Regions from separate parts of the Marivibrio sp. genome, predicted to be linked through region 2. Evidence: predicted binding sites of a transcription regulator. Region 2 holds the regulator's gene; each other region holds the start of a gene.

Region 1 (6,552 bases), on a different contig from region 2:
TGGCGCGCGGCGAGACGCTCATCGCCCAGGGCGAGGCGCACGGCCGCGTGCATTTGATCCAATCCGGCTGGTGCGCGTCGGCCCGTTTGTTGAAGGACGGGCGGCGGCAGATCCACCGCATCGCAATTCCCGGCGACTTCATCATGTTCGACGCCTTGCTGCGCGGCCACAGCCCTGTCGAAATCGAAGCGTTGAGCGAGATGCGCGTCGCCCCGCTCGACGAAGCGGGATTGAAGGAGGCGATGGCGACGGATCAACGCGTCTTCCTGGCCCTGATGGCGGCGGTCGTGCGCGATGAAAGCGCGTTGATCGAGCGTCTGGCGAGCCTGGGGCGTCGCTCCGCCGAGGAACGGCTCGCCCATTTCCTGGTGGAGTTGCAGGACCGTCTGGTCGGCCTCGGCCTCACCGACGCGGACGACGGGTTCGACTTCCCAGTGACGCGCGAGCAGTTGGCCGATGCGATGGGCCTGACCACCATCCACATTTACCGCACCTTACGCCGCCTGAAAGACAAGCGGCTGTGCGAACTGCGCGACGGGCGCGTGCGGATCTTCGATCTCGCAGGGTTGAGCCGGCTCGCGCTCTACGATCCGCACGTGGTCGATCCGCCCCTTAATGCAGGGTGAAAAGGCCCCCGACCGCGCGCGCTTCGGCGGCGGTGACGATTTCGGTGCGGGCGAGGCGCACCGAATGCAGCCGGCCCTCGATGTTGGTCTCCCAATAGTCCAGGAACTGTTTGAGGCGCGGGAAATCCGGCGCCAAATCGTAATGCTGCCAGATGAACTGCTGCAGCAGGTCGGGATAATCGGGAAGGTGATAGACGATTTCCGCCGTCGCCAGACGGTAGCCGGTCAGCTGTTGTTGAAAGGCGGGATCGATCGAAACGCTCATGCTTGTCGCCTCCTTGCTCGCAAACTCGATGAGAAGCGGTGTTTTTCTTGAAAATGTGCGGTGCAACAGATTTTCGCGCAAGATAAAAAGCAACAAAAACAAGATGTTAGCAGCCATTACGGGCGGCTGCTAACAAAGGCGCAAAAGCTCTTGAAAGCCGCGTGAGACGGGCCTATTTAAGCGCGGCTTAGCACTCGATCAGGGGGAGTGCTAAGCGGGCGCCCCCGGAAAACCGAAGACGAGAACCGGGGGAGTCCGCCATCCCCTGCTGACGACCTTTGTCTTGAAAAGAGGAGGTTACGGCTATGGCTTTTCGGCCGCTGCACGACCGGGTTTTGGTCCGTCGCATCGAAGAGGATCAGAAGACGGCCGGCGGGATCATCATTCCCGACACCGCCAAGGAGAAGCCCATGCAGGGCGAGGTGATCGCCGTCGGCAAGGGCGTGACGCTTGAGGACGGCACGGTCCGTCCGCTCGACGTTCAGGCCGGCGACACGGTGCTGTTCGGCAAGTGGTCCGGCACCGAAGTGAAGATGGACGGGGAGGAGCTCCTCATCATGAAGGAGAGCGACATCCTCGGGATCATCGAGGCGAAAGCCGCCGCCAAGAAGGCCGCCTGACGGGCGGGTCTTTGGGTTCAACCGCTTGCTCGTAAACGAGGAGTGAACAAGAAATGTCTGCGAAAGACGTGAAGTTCTCGACGGACGCGCGCAACCGCATGCTGCGCGGCGTCGACATTCTGGCCGACTCGGTGAAGGTCACGCTGGGGCCGAAGGGCCGCAACGTCGTGATCGACAAGAGCTTCGGCGCGCCGCGCATCACCAAGGACGGCGTGACCGTGGCCAAGGAGATCGAGCTTAAGGACAAGTTCGAGAACATGGGCGCGCAGATGCTGCGCGAGGTCGCGTCCAAGACGAACGACCTGGCCGGCGACGGCACCACGACGGCGACCGTGCTGGCCCAGGCCATCGTCCGCGAGGGCGTGAAGGCCGTGGCCGCCGGCATGAACCCGATGGATCTGAAGCGCGGCGTCGACATGGCGGTCGAGGCCGTCGTGGCCGACATCGCCAAGCGCGCCAAGAAGGTCTCGCAGAACAGCGAGATCGCCCAGGTCGGCTCGATCTCCGCCAACGGCGACCGCGAGGTCGGCCAGATGATCGCCGACGCCATGGCGAAGGTCGGCAATGAAGGCGTCATCACGGTCGAGGAGGCCAAGGGCCTGGAGACCGAACTGGACGTCGTCGAGGGCATGCAGTTCGACCGCGGCTACCTGTCCCCCTACTTCGTGACGGACAGCGAGCGCATGCAGGTCGAGCTCGACGATCCCTACATCCTGCTGTTCGACAAGAAGCTCTCCAACCTGCAGGCCCTGCTCCCGGTGCTGGAGAAGGTCGTGCAGTCGGGCAAGCCGCTCCTGATCATCGCTGAGGACGTCGAGGGCGAGGCGCTGGCCACCCTCGTCGTCAACAAGCTGCGCGGCGGGCTGAAGGTCGCGGCCGTCAAGGCGCCGGGCTTCGGCGATCGCCGCAAGGCGATGCTGGAGGACATGGCGATCCTGACCGGCGGCACGGTCGTCTCGGAGGAGACGGGCGTAAAGCTGGAGAGCGTCACGATCGACATGCTGGGCCGCGCCAAGAACGTCTCCATCACCAAGGATGAGACGACGATCGTCGACGGCGCCGGCAAGAAGAAGGAGATCGAGGGCCGCTGCGCGCAGATCAAGGCGCAGATCGAGAAGACGACCTCCGACTACGATCGCGAGAAGCTGCAGGAGCGTCTCGCGAAGCTGGCCGGCGGCGTGGCCGTCATCCGCGTCGGCGGCGCCACCGAGGTCGAGGTGAAGGAGAAGAAGGACCGCGTCGACGACGCGCTCCACGCCACCCGCGCGGCGGTGCTGGAAGGCATCGTGCCCGGCGGCGGCACGGCGCTCCTCTACTCGGTCAAGGCGCTCGCCAAGCTGGAGCCCGCCAACAACGACCAGAAGGTCGGCGTCGAGATCATCCGTCGCGCGCTCACCGCGCCGGCGCGTCAGATCGCGACCAACGCGGGCGAGGACGGCGCCGTCATCGTCGGCAAGCTCTTGGAGTCGAAGGACGTCAACTACGGCTTCGACGCGCAGGAAGGCGTCTTCGGCGACCTAGTGAAGAAGGGCGTCATCGACCCCGCCAAGGTCGTGCGCTGCGCGCTGCAGGACGCGAGTTCGGTCGCCGGTCTGCTGATCACGACCGAAGCCATGATCGCCGACAAGCCGGAGCCGAAGGGAAGCGCCGGCGCGGGCATAGGCGGCGGAATGGGCGACATGGGCATGGACTTCTAAGTCCGTCCCACGTCCCCCGTCGATCCGACGATGGGGAGGGCGGCGCTTGCGGGCGCCGCCCTTTCTTTTTGTGCGGACCTGGGAAAAGGCGCCGGCGGACGCGCCGCGGCGCGCGTATCGCACAGCCGCAACATGGTTCATGCTACACTCTGTCCGTGCAATGACGGGGAGGTGCGCCATGACAGGTTTCGATGCGATGTTCCTGGGGATCGGGGCGCCCATGCCGCGGTTCCAGGCGGCGCTCGACGGCGACGTTCTGCGCCGGGAGACGCTGGACCAGGGGGTCTACGCCCACTACGCCAACTATACGGTGGTGATGAACGCGGCTCGCCGGGAGCCTGTCTTCGCCGCGCTCAATATCGACCAGAACGCGCTGCATGTGGTCGACAGCCGCTCCTGGCGGCCGGACGCCAGGATCGGCGCGGCGCATCAACTGACCGATCCCTATTACGACCGCAACCCCTGGGACAAGGGCCATATGGCCCGGCGCGCGGCCGCCGCCTGGGGCGACAGCCTGCGCGCCGCCAAACGGGCCTCTGACGACACCTACTACTATTCCAACGCCGCTCTGCAGCACGAGAACTTCAACCGCGACGAATGGGTCGCGCTGGAGGATTGGGTGTTGGAGCACAAGGGGCCGAAGGACGGCCGGCTTTCCGTGTTCAGCGGCCCGGTCCCCGGCGCCTACGACCGTACGGTTGAGCCGCCGGGTTTGCCGATCGCCAAGGTTCCGCCCGCCTTCTTCAAGGTGATGTGCTATTGCGACGCGGCGGGCGCGCTGAAAGTCCACGCCTTCATGCTGACTCAGGACGTGGCGGCGCTGAAGGACCGGCGCGGCCGGCGGCTCTATGATTTCGAGAACTATCAGGTGACCGTTGCGGAGATTGAGGAGCTGACCGGCCTCGTCTTCGACGACGCGATCGCGGCCGCGAACCCGCTGCTCAGCACCGATACACAGGAGCGCCGACGGAGCATGGGCATCACCCATTTCCCCGAGCGCCTGGAAACCGACGGCCCGCATGAGCTGATGGAGACCGGCGACCCGCGTCACGGCTTTCTGGACGACGAGTTGGACGTCTTCATCGCCGCCGCCATGATCGATCCCGAAGGCGACGAGACGGCCGGGGAGTGGGTGTCGATCCTGAACCTGACCAATGAGATCGTCGATCTCGACGGCTGGCGCCTGCGCGATCGGATGCGCCGCGAGCGGCGGCTCGAGGGCCGTCTCGACCCCGGCGCGGCGATCGCGGTGCGCGACCTCTCGCCGCTGAGGTTGCCGAACGCGGGCGGCACGATCAGCCTATTCCACGCCAACGGCATGCAGGTCGACCGGGTGCGCTACAAGCGGCGCGACGTCCCGGCGGAAGGGCGGGCTCTGGTCTTCGCCTATCCGACCTGAGGATTAAAGGCGCGCGATCCGCGCAGGGACCATTCCCGATCGGCGGAGACTCGCGTTAAGCTCTCGTCATGGAGTTCCCGCCCGATCTTGAAACCCTCGACCGCCTCGTCGCCGGCGCTTTGTTCTGGCTGAAGACGCGCGTCGTCAATTGGCCGGTGCTGATCCAGGCCGGGATGATCGTCGGGCTTTTCGGGCTGGCGCGGATCGGGGGCGGGCGCCTGAAGCCCGGCGCGGCGGCGTGGGTCGCGCGCTGGTTCAATCGACCGCGCACCCCGCCCGCGCTCAAGCGGCTGGGGGAGGAGGCGCCGCGGCTCGTCCCCTGGGCCTTGCTGCTGATCCTGTTGTGGCTGGCGAGCGGGGTGGTGGAGCGCACGGCCGCCGATTTCTTCCGCGGCGGCTGGCTGCTGCGAACGGCGGCGAGCCTCACCTTCGCCTGGATCGCCATCCGCCTGGCGACCAGCCTGATCCGCACGCACGTGCTGGCGCGCACGGCCGCCGCGGTGATCTGGCTGATCGCCGCGCTCAACATCCTGCAATTGCTGGGTCCGACGATCGCCGTGATGGATGCGGCTGCGATCGAGGTGGGGGAGCTGCGCGTCTCCGTCCTTATGGTGGTGAAGGGGGTGCTGTCCCTGGCCGTGCTGCTGTGGGCGGCGACGGCGCTCTCCGGGGTGCTGGAACGGCGCTTTCAGGCGGTGCCGGAGCTGACGCCCTCGGTCCAGGTGCTCCTCGCCAAGCTCGCCAAGGTGACGCTGGTCGTGCTGGCCATCGTCATCGGCTTGAAATCGATCGGGGTGGATCTGACGGCCTTTGCGCTGTTCTCCGGCGCGCTCGGCGTCGGCATCGGCTTCGGGCTGCAGAAGGTGATCTCCAACCTCGTCTCCGGGATCATCCTGCTGATGGACAAGTCCATCAAACCCGGCGACGTGGTGGCGGTGCAGGACACCTACGGCTGGGTGAAGAGCTTCGGGGCGCGCTACGCCTCCGTCATCACCCGTGACGGGATCGAGCATCTGATCCCGAACGAGGAGTTCATCACCCAGCGGGTCGAGAACTGGTCCTACACCGACAGCAAGGTGCGCCTGAAGGTGCCGATCGGGGTGAGCTACGACAGCGACGTGCGCCTCGCCATGAAACTCGCCGTCGAGGCGGCGGCTGAGGAGCCGCGGGTGATCGACGAGCCGGCGCCGAAATGCCTGTTGATCGAGTTCGGCGACAATTCGGTCAATCTGGAGCTGCGCCTTTGGATCGCCGACCCGCAGGAGGGGGTGCGCAACATCCGCTCCGCCGTTCTGCTGCGCGTCTGGGACAAGTACCATGAGGCCGGCGTGCAGTTCCCCTTCCCGCAGCGCGACCTGCATGTGAAGGGGCCGGTCGCGGTGCGGCTGCAGGAGGAGGGGAGCGTCGGCGGCGGAACGCCCCGGCCCAGATGACAATCAGGGATTGGAAAGGGGGCGGGCTCGCCCCGGCGCCCTGCTTGGTCGTTCAAGGATGCCGCCGCCGGTCGCCACCCTAGCTTCCTTCGCCAAGCGGAGGGCCGAGACCATGCAGCATCTCTTCCACAGCATCACCCACCCCGTCGTCTGCGCGACCTGCGCGGAGGAGACGGCCCAAGGGCTGGCCGACGCCGCCAGCCTGCAGAACTACAGCCGGCTCGACGTCGGCTTCACCGACCGCGGCCTGCAGGTCTGGCGTCGGCGCCATCAGGCGAACCTCGTCCACATCGACTTCGAGGGGCGCGCCCCCGACGCCGATTTTCGCCGCTTGGAGAAGAAGCCGGGACGCTGACGCGTCACGCCGCCTTCTTGGAGGCCGGATCCCACTTCTCCGCCGCCAATTCGTCGTTGAGCGGGATGTCGCCGACGACGGCGTCGGTCATGTTGGTGAGGGTCTTGACCGCGACACCCAGCACCACGTCCAGCGCTTGGCGTTCGCTGTAGCCGGC
Region 2 (6,552 bases):
ACGGTGCAACCCAAGCTGCCGGTGCAAGGCAATCTCGATCCGCTCGCGCTTCTGACCGGGGGCGCGGCGCTGGACGGCGCGATCGACAAGATCATGGAGAACCTTTCGGGCGGTCCGTTCGTATTCAACCTCGGGCACGGCGTCATCAAGGAGACGCCGCCCGAGCACGTCACCCGGCTGGTGGAGCGGGTGCGCGGGTTCTGACCCTCCCCCGTCCGCCTTTGGAGCCGCCTTACCCCATGCACGGATTCGACCCCAAAGCGAGGACGCCAGAGATGGACCGGCCGGCCGACCATCCCCCTGTGACAACGGATCGCGTCGGGGTCCTGCTGATCAATCTCGGCACGCCCGACGGCGCCGACTATTGGTCGATGCGCCGTTATTTGAAGGAGTTCCTGTCGGATCGGCGGGTCATCGAGGCGCCGCCCATCATCTGGCAGCCGATCCTGAACGGCCTCATCCTCACGACGCGCCCGCAGCGCTCGGGCGAGGCTTACGCGAAGATCTGGATGGAGGAGACCGGCGAGAGCCCGCTGCGCCATTTCACCCGCGCGCAGAGCGAGGCCCTGGCCGCGCGGCTGGCCGACCGCCACCCGCAGTTGACCGTGGACTGGGCCATGCGCTACGGCAACCCGTCGATCGCGGAGGGCGTCGAACGGCTGAGCAAAGCGGGCTGCCGGCGCATCCTTCTGGCGGCGCTTTACCCGCAATATTCGGCCGCCACCACCGCCACCGCCTACGACAAGGCCTTCGATCACCTGAAGACGATGCGCTGGCAGCCGGCGATCCGCACGCTGCCGCCCTATCACGACGATCCCGCCTATATCGAGGCCTTGGCCGCGACGGTGCGCCGCGGCCTCGAGGAGGCGGAGACCGCCGAAGGGCCGCCGGAAATGCTGCTGTGCTCCTTCCACGGGCTGCCGGAGGAGAATCTGCAGAAGGGCGATCCCTATCACTGCTTCTGCCAAAAGACCGGTCGCCTGCTGCAGGAGGCGTTGGACTGGCCGAAGGACCGGTTCATGACCGTCTTCCAGTCGCGCTTCGGTCCGAAGGAATGGCTCAAGCCCTACGCCGACGTGACGGTGGAGCAATTGGCCAAGCAAGGGATCAAACGGATCGCGATGCTCTCGCCCGGCTTCGCCTCCGACTGCGTCGAGACGCTGGAGGAGATCGACATGGGCCTGCGAGAGACCTTCGAGGAGCATGGCGGCGAGCATTTCCGCTACATTCCCTGCCTGAACGACGGCGAGGCCGGAATGGCGATGCTGGAGACGCTGGTCAAACGCGAGTTGGGCGGCTGGGTCTGAAGGCTTCCGGGGTCCAAAGCCGGCGCAGCCGGGAGAGGCGATCGATGTATGAGTGGGTGAAGGCGCTGCACGCGATCTCGATCATCGCCTGGATGGCGGGGCTGCTCTATCTGCCGCGGCTCTACGTCTACCACACGCAGGTCGCCGTCGGCTCGGAGCAGTCGGAGCTCTTCAAGGTGATGGAGCGCCGCCTGCTGCGCGCCATCATGAACCCGGCGATGATCGCCAGTTGGATCTTCGGCCTGTGGCTCACGGTCCTGATCGAGGCCTGGACCCAGCCCTGGTTCCACGCGAAGCTGCTGGCCGTCGTCGTCATGACCGGCGCCCATATGGCGATGGCCAAATGGCGCAAGGATTTCGAGGCCGACCGCAACGCGCGCGGCCACAAATTCTACCGCATCGCCAACGAGGTCCCGACCGTCCTGATGGTCGCCGTCGTGATCCTGGTGATCGTGAAGCCGTTTTGAGGCGACGCGCGCGCCGCGGCGCGCCGGGCGGGGTGTCACGAAACCGTCGATTGACTTGGACGCTAGTTGCCCTTATGTCTGTCGAAGCGTCGTTCTCGTCGCGGCTGCGCCCTCGGGCGCTGATTGTCGACGGCCCGCGGCGCTCTCAGCCCGCATACAGCAACCGCCGGTCGATCGCGTCCCGAAAGCGTTAGATCACGTCAGCCGAGCGCACCGTCGCCCTGAAGGCGACGCGCCGCCCGGACCGCGGACATCCCTCTCCCTTCACGCGCCCGTGCGCCGCGTCCTCCTCCGAGAGACCCGGCGCAAGCCGACGAAAAGAAGCCGATGCATCTCAAAGACCTGAAGAAGAAATCGCCCCAGGATCTCCTCGCCTACGCGGAAGAGCTGGAGATCGAGAATGCGAGCGCGCTGCGCAAGCAGGAGCTGATGTTCGCCTGCCTGAAGCAGCTGGCGAACAATGACGTCGCGATTTACGGCGAGGGCGTGCTGGAGGTGCTGCAGGACGGCTTCGGCTTCCTGCGCTCGCCCGAGGCGAATTATCTCGCCGGGCCGGACGACATCTACGTCTCGCCGAGCCAGGTGCGCCGCTTTGCGCTGCGCACCGGCGACACCGTCGAAGGCCAGATCCGCGCGCCGAAGGACGGCGAGCGGTATTTCGCGCTGCTCAAGGTCAACAAGGTCAATTTCGACGAACCGGATCAGGTCCGCCACCGGGTGAATTTCGACAACCTCACGCCGCTCTATCCGGACGAGAAGATCGACCTGGAGCTCGAGCAGCCGCTGGAGAAGAAGGGCGGCCCGAAGCGCGACATGTCGACGCGGATCATCGATCTGATCGCCCCGCTCGGCAAAGGCCAGCGCGCGCTGATCGTGGCGCCGCCGCGCACCGGCAAGACCATGCTGATGCAGAACGTCGCGCACGCCATCAGCAAGAACCACCCCGAATGCTACCTCATCGTGCTGCTGATCGACGAGCGGCCGGAGGAGGTGACGGACATGCAGCGCTCGGTCAACGGCGAGGTTGTCTCCTCCACCTTCGACGAGCCGGCCCAGCGCCATGTCCAGGTGGCCGAGATGGTGATCGAAAAGGCTAAACGCCTGGTCGAGCACAAGAAGGACGTGGTGATCCTGCTGGATTCGATCACCCGGCTCGCGCGCGCCTACAACACCGTCGTCCCCAGCTCCGGCAAGGTGCTGACCGGCGGCGTCGACGCCAACGCCCTGCAGCGCCCGAAGCGCTTCTTCGGCGCGGCGCGCAACATCGAGGAGGGCGGCTCGCTCACCATCATCTCGACCGCGCTGATCGACACCGGCAGCCGCATGGACGAGGTGATCTTCGAAGAGTTCAAGGGCACCGGCAACTCCGAGATCATCCTGGAGCGCAAGCTCTCCGACAAACGCACCTTCCCCGCGATCGACATCACCAAGTCGGGCACCCGCAAGGAGGAGCTCTTGGTCGACAAGGGCGTGCTCTCCAAGATGTGGGTCCTGCGCCGCATCCTGATGCCGATGGGCGTGGTCGACGCGATGGAGTTCCTGCTCGAGAAGCTCAAGCACACGAAGAACAACAACGAGTTCTTCGACAGCATGAACCAGTAGGGGCCGCAGCCGCCCGCCCCCTTATGGGAGTCCCCGCGAAAGCGGGGACCTTTCTCAGCCCGCTCCCAGGCCGGCGCGCGCCGATTGAGGCCCCCGCCTTCGCGGGGGCGCCGTGTCGGAGGTCGGGCGGGAGACGTCGTTCGCGCTCGGAACACGGCGCCGGCGCGGTCGGATTGTAAAGGGCGTTTGGTTCGCCGTCCGCGCGTTCGCGCTGCGCCGCCGACCGGGACGACGGAGATGCGTTTCGGGCTGCGGTTAAACGGGAGTCCCCGCGAAAGCGGGGACCTTTCTCAGCCCCCTCCATCGCCGGCGCGCGCCGATTGAGGCCCCCGCCTTCGCGGGGGCGCCGTGTCGGAGGTCGGGCGGGAGACGTCGTTCGCGCTCGGAACATGGCGATGACGCGAGCGGTCTGCGCGCGGGCGTCCCGGCGTCCTTACGCCGTCGTATCGACCCCGCCCCCATCCTTGGGGCCGTCCTTTGCGTCGTTCGCGGGCGCGCCGGCGTCGCCCTTCGCCACCACCACCATCGCCGGGCGCAGCAGGCGGTCGTGCAGCATGTAGCCGGGCTGCAGCACGTCGACGATGGTGCCGGCGGGCTGGCCGGTGCCGGTCGCCTCCGAGATCGCCTGATGGTGATCGTAGGAGAACTTCTCGCCCTTCGGATCCATCTTGCGCACGCCGCCCTTGGCGAGGGCGTCGAGGATCTGTTTTTCCGTCATCTCGACGCCGACGACGAGGTTTTTCACCGTCTCGTTCTCGGCCTGCATGGCCTCCGGCACGCTGTCGACGGCGCGGCGCAGATTGTCGACCGCCGGCAGGATCTCCTTCACGAAGGAGGAGGCGGCGTATTTGCGCGCGTCGGCGGCGTCCTTCTCCGCCCGGCGCTTGGTGTTCTCGGCGTCGGCGACGACGCGCATCATGCGGTCCTTCATCTCGGCGTTTTCGGCCTGCAGACGCGCGATTTCGGCGGTCGGGTCGCCGCCCTCCGAGGCGGCCTGCGTCGCCTCGGCCGCGTCGGCGTCGGCCGGGCCCTCGCCGCGGGCCTGACGCAGCGCGTCGTCGACCGCCTTTTCGGCCGCGCGCTCGGCCTCGGAGGCCGCGCCGGGCTCGGCGGAGTCCGTGTGCGCCGTCTGGTCGTCCGTCTTCTTCGCCTGATCCTTGCCGGTCATGGGTCGTAAGCCGCCTTTCGTGCTGTCGCGATGTCTTGCAGGGCTCGGCGGCGGGCTGTAGCCGAAAGCTTGGCGCCGCTCAAGTCCCGAGCCGGAGCTATAGGTCCGCGCGAGATGTAGGCGCCCGTGCGGCGTTTGCCTACCCTGCCCGTCCGTTCTCCGCGCGCGATCTCCGCCGCTCAACCGACGTCGCGCCGGCCGAGCAGCCGGCCGACCACCTTGGAGGTGTAATCGACCATCGGGATGATGCGGGCGTAGTTCATGCGCGTCGGGCCGACCACGCCGATCGCGCCGATCACCCGCTCCTCCTCGTTCAGGTAGGGCGAGACGATCATCGAGCAGCCGGTCATCGAGAACAGGTTGCTGCCCGAGCCGATGAAGATCTGCACGCCCTCGGCGATGTCGGCGGCTTCGAGCAGGCGCAGCATGTTCTCCTTCGCCTCCAAGGCCGAGAACAGCGCGCGGATATGCTCCAGATCCGTAATCGCCTGGACGTCGTTGAGCAGGTTGCTCTGCCCGCGCACGATCAGCACCCCGTCGCCCGCGCTGGCGTCCGACCAGGTGGCGAGGCCGGCCTGGACGACCTTGGCGGTCAATGCGTCGATCTGGGCGCGCTTGTCGGCGATCTCCTGGCTGACGGCGTCGCGCGTCTGGTCGAGGGTCCGTCCGGTCAGCTTGGCGGAGAGGTAGTTCGTCGCCTCGTTGAGCGCCGAGGCCGGCAAGCCCATCGGCAGGTCGATCACGCGATTTTCGACCAGGCCCGTGTCGGTGACCATCACCACCAGCGCCCGGCCCGAGCCGAGCGGCACGAATTCGATATGCTTGAGGCGCTGATCGGTCTTGGGGGCGAAGACGAGGCCGGCGCATTGCGAGAGACCGCTCATCAGGTCGCTCGCCTCCTCCAGCACTTGCGTCACGGACTTGCCGGTGGCCGAGCAGCGCTCTTCGATCGCGCGGCGGTCGCCTTCGGTGAGATTGCCGAGTTCGAGGATGCCGTCGACGAAGAGCCGCAGGCCGGCGTCCGTGGGCAGACGGCCGGCCGAGGTGTGGGGTGCGTAGAGCAGCCCCGAGTCCTCCAGATCCGCCATCACATTGCGCACGGTGGCGGGCGAGAGGCGCTGCTGCAGCCGGCGCGAGAGGGTGCGCGAGCCGACGGGCTCGCCCGTCTCGACGAAAGCCTCCACCACCAGACGGAGAATTTCGCGGCTTCTGTCGTTCAGTTCTGAAATCATCTGACGGCGATTTCCAGTTGGCGGTGCGGGCGCAGGCGGCGCTCGCACGCGCTGGGCGAACAAGATACGCCGGCGCGCCCGTGACCGGACGCGGCGTCGGCGGGAAAGTCCGTCGATCCTCATCAAAATGTAGAAACGGCGCCGATCCCCGTCAATCGGCGTTGCGGGGCGCGACGCGCTACGCCCCGGACGGGCCGGGCTGGACGCGCGGGGCCCGCGCAGGTAGCGTGCGCGCCATCGTCGACCGGCCGTCCGACCCTAAAGAGGAGAAACGCCCCGTGCGCCCCAGCAATCGCGCCCCCGATCAGCTTCGCCAGATCGTCCTGGAGCCGGAGGTCGCCCGCTACGCCGAGGGGTCCTGCCTCGCAAAGTTCGGCCACACCCACGTGCTGTGCTGCGCCAGCGTGGAGGAGTCGGTGCCGCCGTTCCTGCGCAATTCCGGCCGCGGGTGGGTGACCGCCGAATACGGCATGCTGCCGCGTTCGACGCACAGCCGGATGGACCGCAAGCGCACGGCCGAAGGCGGGCGCACCCAGGAGATCAGTCGCCTGATCGGGCGCAGCTTGCGCGCCGTGACCGACATGAGCCGCTTGGGCGAGCGGCAGATCCGCCTTGACTGCGACGTGCTGCAGGCCGACGGCGGCACGCGGACGGCGGCGATCACGGGCGCCTATGTCGCGCTCAAGCTGGCGGTCCGGCACATGCAGCGTCTCGGCGCGATCGAGGCCGATCCGCTGACCGACAGCGTGGCGGCGATCTCCTGCGGGCTCTACCAG
Region 3 (6,552 bases), on a different contig from region 2:
TTGCATCGCAAGCTGAAGGGGCTTGGCGTCAATCCGCCGGGCCGCGGCGGCGAGCGTGCAGGCGACGAGCGCGCCGACGACGACGCCGACCAAGCCGCCGGCGCGGGCTGAGCCGCCGGAGGAGTCTGTCGATGAAAGTGGTGATCTGCGGCGCCGGCCAGGTCGGCTTCCACATCGCGCGCTATCTGGCGGGCGAGAACAACGACGTCACCGTCGTCGATCAATCGCCAGAACTGATCGGCAAGATCAACGACCAGTTGGACGTGCAGGCCTTCGTCGGCCACGCCTCGCATCCGGACGTTCTGGAGCGCGCCGGAGCCGGCGACGCCGATATGCTGATCGCGGTCACCTTCACCGACGAGGTGAACATGATCGCCTGTCAGGTGGCGCACTCGCTGTTCAATGTGCCGACTAAAATCGCGCGGATTCGTCAGCAGAACTACCTGGAGCCGATGTGGTCGAACCTGTTCGCGCGCGATCAATTGCCGATCGACGTGATCATCTCGCCCGAGATTGAGGTCGCGCGCGCCATCGCGCGCCGGATTCGGGTGCCCGGCGCCTTCGACATGATCCCGATGGCCGAAGATCGCGTTCGGGTGATCGGCGTGCGGTGCACCGATGAGTGTCCGGTGATCCACACGCCGTTGCGTCAACTGACCTCGTTGTTCCCTGACCTAAACATCACGGTGATCGCAATCATCCGGGACGAGGTGATGCAGGTGCCGTCGGCCGACGACCAGATGTTGCCGGGCGACGAGGTCTATTTCGTCGCCGAGACCGGGCACGTCGCCCGTGCGATGGCGGTCTTCGGCCATGAGGAGAAGGAGACGCGCCGCCTGATCATCGTCGGCGGCGGCAATATCGGCACGACGCTGGCCGAAGACATCGCCAACGCGGAGGACGGCTACACGGCCAAGATCATCGAGCTCGACAAGAGCCGCGCGCGCAAAGTGGCGGAAACCCTGCCGACGACCACGATCATTCAAGGCGATGCGCTGGATCATGAGATCTTGGAAGAGGCGGGGGTTCGGACCGCCGACGCGATCGTCGCGGTCACCGACCACGATGAGAGCAACGTGCTCTGCTCGCTGCTCTCCAAGCGCTACGGGGTGGAGCGCGCCGTCACCTTGATCAACAAGACCAATTACGGCCCGCTGATCACCGCGCTCGGAGTCGACGTGGTGGTCAGCCCGCGCGAGATCACCGCCTCGACCATTTTGCAGCATGTGCGGCGCGGGCGGATTCGCTCGGTCCATTCGTTGCGCGACGGCTATGCGGAGATCATCGAGGCCGAAGCGCTCGAGACCTCGACCCTCGTCGGGCAGCCGCTAAAAGAGGCGCGTTTGCCCAACGGCGTCATCGTCGGCGCGGTCGTGCGCGGCGATCAAGTGATCATCCCCCGACCCGACACCGCCGTGGAGGCGAAGGACCGCGTGATCCTCATGGCGGCCGCCAAGGCGGTTAAGAAGGTGGAGAAGATGTTCGCCGTGCGGCTGGAGTATTTTTGACCCCGCCGCGGCCTCGGTCTAAATCTGTCGGCGAGATCGAAGTCAGTTCCGCCCCGAGGAGAGGGAGTTCCATGCGCTACGCCTACGTCAACGGCCGCTATCTGCCCCACAAGGACGCCGCCGTGCATATCGAGGATCGCGGCTATCAATTCGCCGACGGCGTCTATGAGGTGGTCACGGTCAAGGACGGGAAGCTGGTGGACAAGCAGGCGCATATGGACCGCCTGGACCGCTCGCTGAAAGAGCTGGAGATCGCCTGGCCCGTCGCGCGTCCCGTGATGGAGATGATCATGGGCGAGATGATCCGGCGCAACGGGCTGCGCGACGGCCTGGTCTACATGCAGGTGACCCGCGGCGTCGCGCCGCGCAACCACGCCTTCCCGACGGGCGCCGTGCGCCCGGCGCTGGTGATGACGACGAAGAAGATGAATTTCGCGAAGATGACGAAATTCACTGACGGGGTCTCCGTCATCACCGCGCCGGACATGCGCTGGACGCGCCGCGACATCAAGACCATCAGCCTGCTGCCCAATTGCCTGAACAAGCAGAAGGCGACGGAGGCCGGCTGTTACGAGGCCTGGCAGGTCGACCCGAAGGACGGGACGATCACCGAAGGCACCGCGTCCAACGCCTGGATCATCAATGACAAGGGCGAGTTGATGACCCGGCCGGCGACCCACCGGATCTTGAACGGCGTCACGCGACTTACGATCCTGAAGATCGCCGAACAGGAAGGCGTTCCGTTCGTCGAGCGCGCGTTTTCCGTCGAGGAGGCGAAACGGGCGAAGGAGGCGTTCGTCTCCTCGGCGACCAGCTTCGTGACGCCGGTGGTCGAGATCGACGGCCAACCGATCGGGGACGGCAAGGTCGGACCTGTGTGCAAGAAACTGCTGGCCGGCTACAACGAATACGCCGCCGGCCTGCGCACTGAGGGCGCGGTCTGGTCCGACGACATTCCGGCCGACGAGGCGGAGGCCGACCGGGCGGCGTAGGCGCGCGCCGCCCCAGGACGAGGAGCGATCGCACCGATATGGGCCTGATGGATTGGCTCTTCGTCTGGCTTAACGGGCCGAAGCCGGCGGCGCGGCGCAAACGGGCTAAGTCGTCCGAGGCCGCCGTCGGGGCCGAGCGCCGCCGCGTCGCCCGATTCGCGGGCCTCGGCGCCCGCGTCATCATCGATCGGATCGAATACGACGTCGTCGATTGGACCGAGAACAGCTTCCGCATCGCAGGTTATGACGGGGGGCTGATCGAACGCCAGATCGTCCATTTCCGGTTTCTGCTGGTTTATCGGCAGGAAACCTGGGAATGGCCCGGCGTGGGTCGTGTGGTCCGCGTCGATCCCGACGCGCGGGAGCTGGCGGTGCTGTTCCGCGCGCCGCAGGAGCCGTTCCGCACTCGCTTGCGCCATGTCGTCGAGGCCCTGAAAGCGGGTGAAGCGATGAAAGACGGGAAAGGCGAGGGGCGATGAGCGACGCCGAGGCGTTTCGACCCTTGGTTCCGCCGGTCGAGAATCCGCCCGCGCCCGCGATCCTGCTATTTGATTGGGACAACACGCTGGTCGACACGTGGCCGGTCATCCATGCGAGTTTGGCCGACGTCTTCATCCATATGGGTCGGAAGCCGTGGTCGCTGTCCGAGGTGCGGACGCGGGTCCGGCACAGTCTGCGCGACAGCTTTCCCATCCTGTTCGCAGACCGATGGGAGGAGGCGCGCGACGTCTTCTACGCCGCTTTCGAGCGCCGTCATCTCGAGGCCCTAACCCCGGCGGTCGGTGCGGCCGACCTGCTCGCCGCTGCGCGTGACGCGGGCCTCACGCTCGGCGTCGTCAGCAACAAGACCGGCGGCTATCTGCGCACGGAGGCCGCGCATCTGGGCTGGGACGGTTATTTCAAGGCGCTTGTGGGGGCGGGCGACGCCGCACGCGACAAGCCCGATCTCGCCGCCGTGCGGCACGCCCTCGACGCCATGGGGGTTGGGGCCGATCACGATCCTGCACGGATTTGGTTTGTCGGCGATTCCAACGTCGACATGGAGATCGCGCACGCGGCCGGCTGCCTGGCCGTGCTGATCCGGCCCGACCACGGCCCGGCGGGCGAATTCGACGCCCATCCGCCGGCGCTGCATTTGCCCGACTGCGCAGCGCTGCAGCATCTTGTAACGGCGCTGTAAAGGGTTATCTGGTATGGCGAGACGCGCGGTCTCGGTCCGCTTGCGCAGTTGCGCGCCGCGCGCCTGATCCTTTAGAAGGGGAAGGCCTGTCAATCGAAGCGGACAGCGGAAAGAACAGGACCCGGCCGGCGCGAACCGGCGGGCGATAGGTCGAAGAAGAGATGCGCGAGCCGTTTCCAGCGCAGACGAGCCGGGGCGAAGAGAACCCCACACAGCAACCCCAAAGACTATAAAAAGGGGGGCGAAAGCATGTCGTCGGATAAGAACCAGAACCTTCAAGACACCTTTCTGAACCACCTGCGCAAGCAGAAGATGCCGGTCACGGTCTTCCTCGTGAACGGGGTCAAGCTGCAAGGGATCATCACGTGGTTCGATAATTTCTGCGTGCTGCTGCGGCGCGACGCGCACAGCCAGCTCGTCTACAAGCACGCGATCTCGACCGTAATGCCGTCCGCGCCGATTCAGCTGTTCGACGGAAACGGCGGCAAGGACGAGGACGGCGAAAGCTGAGGGCCGATTGAGCGGACCGAACGATTCCGGCCAACCCGGATTTTCCAACCAGCGTCGTTATCGCGCGGAAGGCCAGGGCTGGGACGAGGCCGCGCCGCGGCGGGCGGCGGTCGTCCACCCGGAACTTCGCAGCCGCGACGGCGCGTCCGCGCGCGACCCGGCGCGTCGGCTTGAAGAGGCCGTCGGGCTCGCCGGCGCGATCAATCTGGACGTCCTGCACCAGGAGGCGGTGACGCTCTCCAAGCCGGCGCCTGCGACGCTGCTGGGCGGCGGCGTGGTGGAGCGGCTGCATGACGTCGTCGCGGCCCAGACGCTCGATCTCGTCATCATCGACCACACGCTGACCCCGGTTCAGCAGCGCAATCTGGAGCGCGCGCTGGAAGCCAAGGTGATCGACCGCACCGGCCTCATCCTGGAGATCTTCGGGGCGCGGGCGCGCACCCATGAGGGGCGCCTGCAGGTCGAGTTGGCGGCGCTGACCTATCAGCGCTCGCGCCTGGTTCGCAGTTGGACCCACTTGGAGCGTCAACGCGGCGGCCTCGGCTTCATCGGCGGTCCAGGCGAAAGCCAGCTCGAGATCGACCGCCGCCTGATCGACGAGCGCATCGCCAAGCTGAAACGCGAGCTGGAGCAGGTGCGCCGAACGCGGGGCCTGCACCGCAAGGCGCGCGAGAAGGTTCCCTATCCGGTGGTCGCGCTTGTCGGCTACACGAACGCCGGCAAGTCCACCTTGTTCAACCGGCTGACGGGGTCCGACGTGTTCGCAAAGGATCTGCTGTTCGCCACGCTCGACCCGACCATGCGGCGGGTCGAGCTGCCGTCCGGCCGCGAGGTGATCCTGTCGGACACGGTGGGCTTCATCACCGATCTGCCGACCGATCTCGTCGCGGCCTTTCGCGCGACGCTGGAGGAGGTGACCGGCGCCGACGTCATCGTCCATGTGCGCGACGCCGCCGCCGCCGAAAGCGCCTTTGAGAAGCAGGATGTCGAGGCGGTGCTGGAAAGTCTCAACATCGATCCGGACGTGCCTGTGGTCGAGGCGCTGAACAAGATCGACGCGCTCGACGCCGACGAACGCGCCGCGGCGGCGTCGGAAGCCGCCCGGTTGGACCGCGCGGCCTGCCTTTCCGCATTGACCGGGGAAGGGGTCGACCGGCTGCTGAGCGTCGTCGACGAGGCGCTGTCGCGCCGACGTGCGATCAAACGCTATGACGTCTCGCTCGCGGACGGTCGGGCGCTTTCCTGGCTTTACGAGCACGCTCAGGTCGTCGAGCGCGACGACGAGGGCGCGGTGGCGCACCTTGCCGTGGCCATTGATCCGGAAGACGCCGCGCGCTTCGAGCGACGCTATCGACGGGCGGCGGAATAACGCCTGATCGCCGTTTTTCTCCCCCAAACGGACCGAATTGGCCCGAAATCCGGCTCTGTCGGGTTGACAGCGCATAGCCGCCCCCTTAGCTAGTCAGCACTCACCGCGGGGGAGTGCTAACAGCGTTCATGCGCTGGTGGGGACATCTGGCGAATCAGCAGGCTTCAAGAGACGAGCTGAAAAGGGGAAACACCATGAAATTCCGGCCTCTGCACGACCGCATCCTGGTCGAGCGCGTTGAGAGCGACACGAAGACCGCCAGCGGCATCATCATTCCCGACACCGCTCAGGAGAAGCCCATGCAGGGCAAGGTCCTGGCTGTCGGCAAGGGCGTCACGCTGGAGGACGGCTCCGTGCGCGCGCTCGATGTTAAGCAGGGCGATACGGTCCTGTTCGGCAAATGGTCCGGCACCGAAGTCAAGATGGACGGCAAAGAGCTGCTCATCATGAAGGAAAGCGACGTCATGGGCGTGGTCGAGGGCTGAGGCTCTCCCGCGCTTTTTCTTTGACGGCGCCTATCCGCACGCAATTTCGAGATTCAGAGGGAGAAGAGACATGGCTGCGAAGGACGTGAAGTTTTCGCAGAACGCCCGCGACAAGATGTTGAAGGGCGTCGACATCCTGGCCGATGCGGTCAAGGTCACGCTGGGTCCCAAGGGCCGCAACGTCGTGATCGACAAGAGCTTCGGCGCGCCGCGCATCACCAAGGACGGCGTCACCGTCGCCAAGGAGATCGAGCTTTCCGACAAGTTCGAGAACATGGGCGCGCAGATGCTGCGCGAGGTCGCCTCCAAGACGAACGACCTGGCCGGCGACGGCACCACGACGGCGACCGTGCTGGCCCAGGCCATCGTCCGTGAGGGCGCCAAGGCCGTGGCCGCCGGCATGAACCCCATGGACCTGAAACGCGGCATCGACACCGCGGTCGAGGTCGTCGTGGCCGATCTCGCCAAGCGCGCCAAGAAGCTGAAGACCTCCGACGAGGTCGCCCAG

The links. Region 2 encodes HrcA, which represses chaperone genes, less so after heat shock. Its sites were predicted from a motif close to GTTAGCACTCNCCNNNGGNGAGTGCTAAC; they were not measured.
Region 1: a site for HrcA is predicted at 1,078-1,106, ahead of groES (co-chaperone GroES). Genes of this name have one in related genera too.
Region 3: a site for HrcA is predicted at 5,652-5,680, ahead of groES (co-chaperone GroES). Genes of this name have one in related genera too.

The regions. Positions count from the first base shown of each region.
Region 1 covers NZ_JAVJQE010000005.1:420,666-427,217, forward strand. Annotated here, with positions in the region: gene RIB45_RS04230 (Crp/Fnr family transcriptional regulator) at 1-626, shown strand, start outside; gene RIB45_RS04235 (usg protein) at 613-891, opposite strand; gene groES (co-chaperone GroES) at 1,197-1,511, shown strand; gene groL (chaperonin GroEL) at 1,565-3,208, shown strand; gene RIB45_RS04250 (DNA/RNA non-specific endonuclease) at 3,387-4,607, shown strand; gene RIB45_RS04255 (mechanosensitive ion channel family protein) at 4,676-6,040, shown strand; gene RIB45_RS04260 (hypothetical protein) at 6,153-6,395, shown strand; gene RIB45_RS04265 (carboxymuconolactone decarboxylase family protein) at 6,400-6,552, opposite strand, start outside.
Region 2 covers NZ_JAVJQE010000015.1:161,683-168,234, forward strand. Annotated here, with positions in the region: gene hemE (uroporphyrinogen decarboxylase) at 1-204, shown strand, start outside; gene hemH (ferrochelatase) at 276-1,307, shown strand; gene hemJ (protoporphyrinogen oxidase HemJ) at 1,352-1,774, shown strand; gene rho (transcription termination factor Rho) at 2,102-3,376, shown strand; gene grpE (nucleotide exchange factor GrpE) at 3,810-4,544, opposite strand; gene hrcA (heat-inducible transcriptional repressor HrcA) at 4,724-5,776, opposite strand; gene rph (ribonuclease PH) at 6,055-6,552, shown strand, end outside.
Region 3 covers NZ_JAVJQE010000013.1:72,208-78,759, reverse strand. Annotated here, with positions in the region: gene ntrX (nitrogen assimilation response regulator NtrX) at 1-111, shown strand, start outside; gene trkA (Trk system potassium transporter TrkA) at 132-1,508, shown strand; gene dat (D-amino-acid transaminase) at 1,580-2,500, shown strand; gene RIB45_RS12355 (hypothetical protein) at 2,539-2,979, shown strand; gene RIB45_RS12350 (HAD family hydrolase) at 2,976-3,680, shown strand; gene hfq (RNA chaperone Hfq) at 3,930-4,190, shown strand; gene hflX (GTPase HflX) at 4,198-5,559, shown strand; gene groES (co-chaperone GroES) at 5,754-6,044, shown strand; gene groL (chaperonin GroEL) at 6,115-6,552, shown strand, end outside.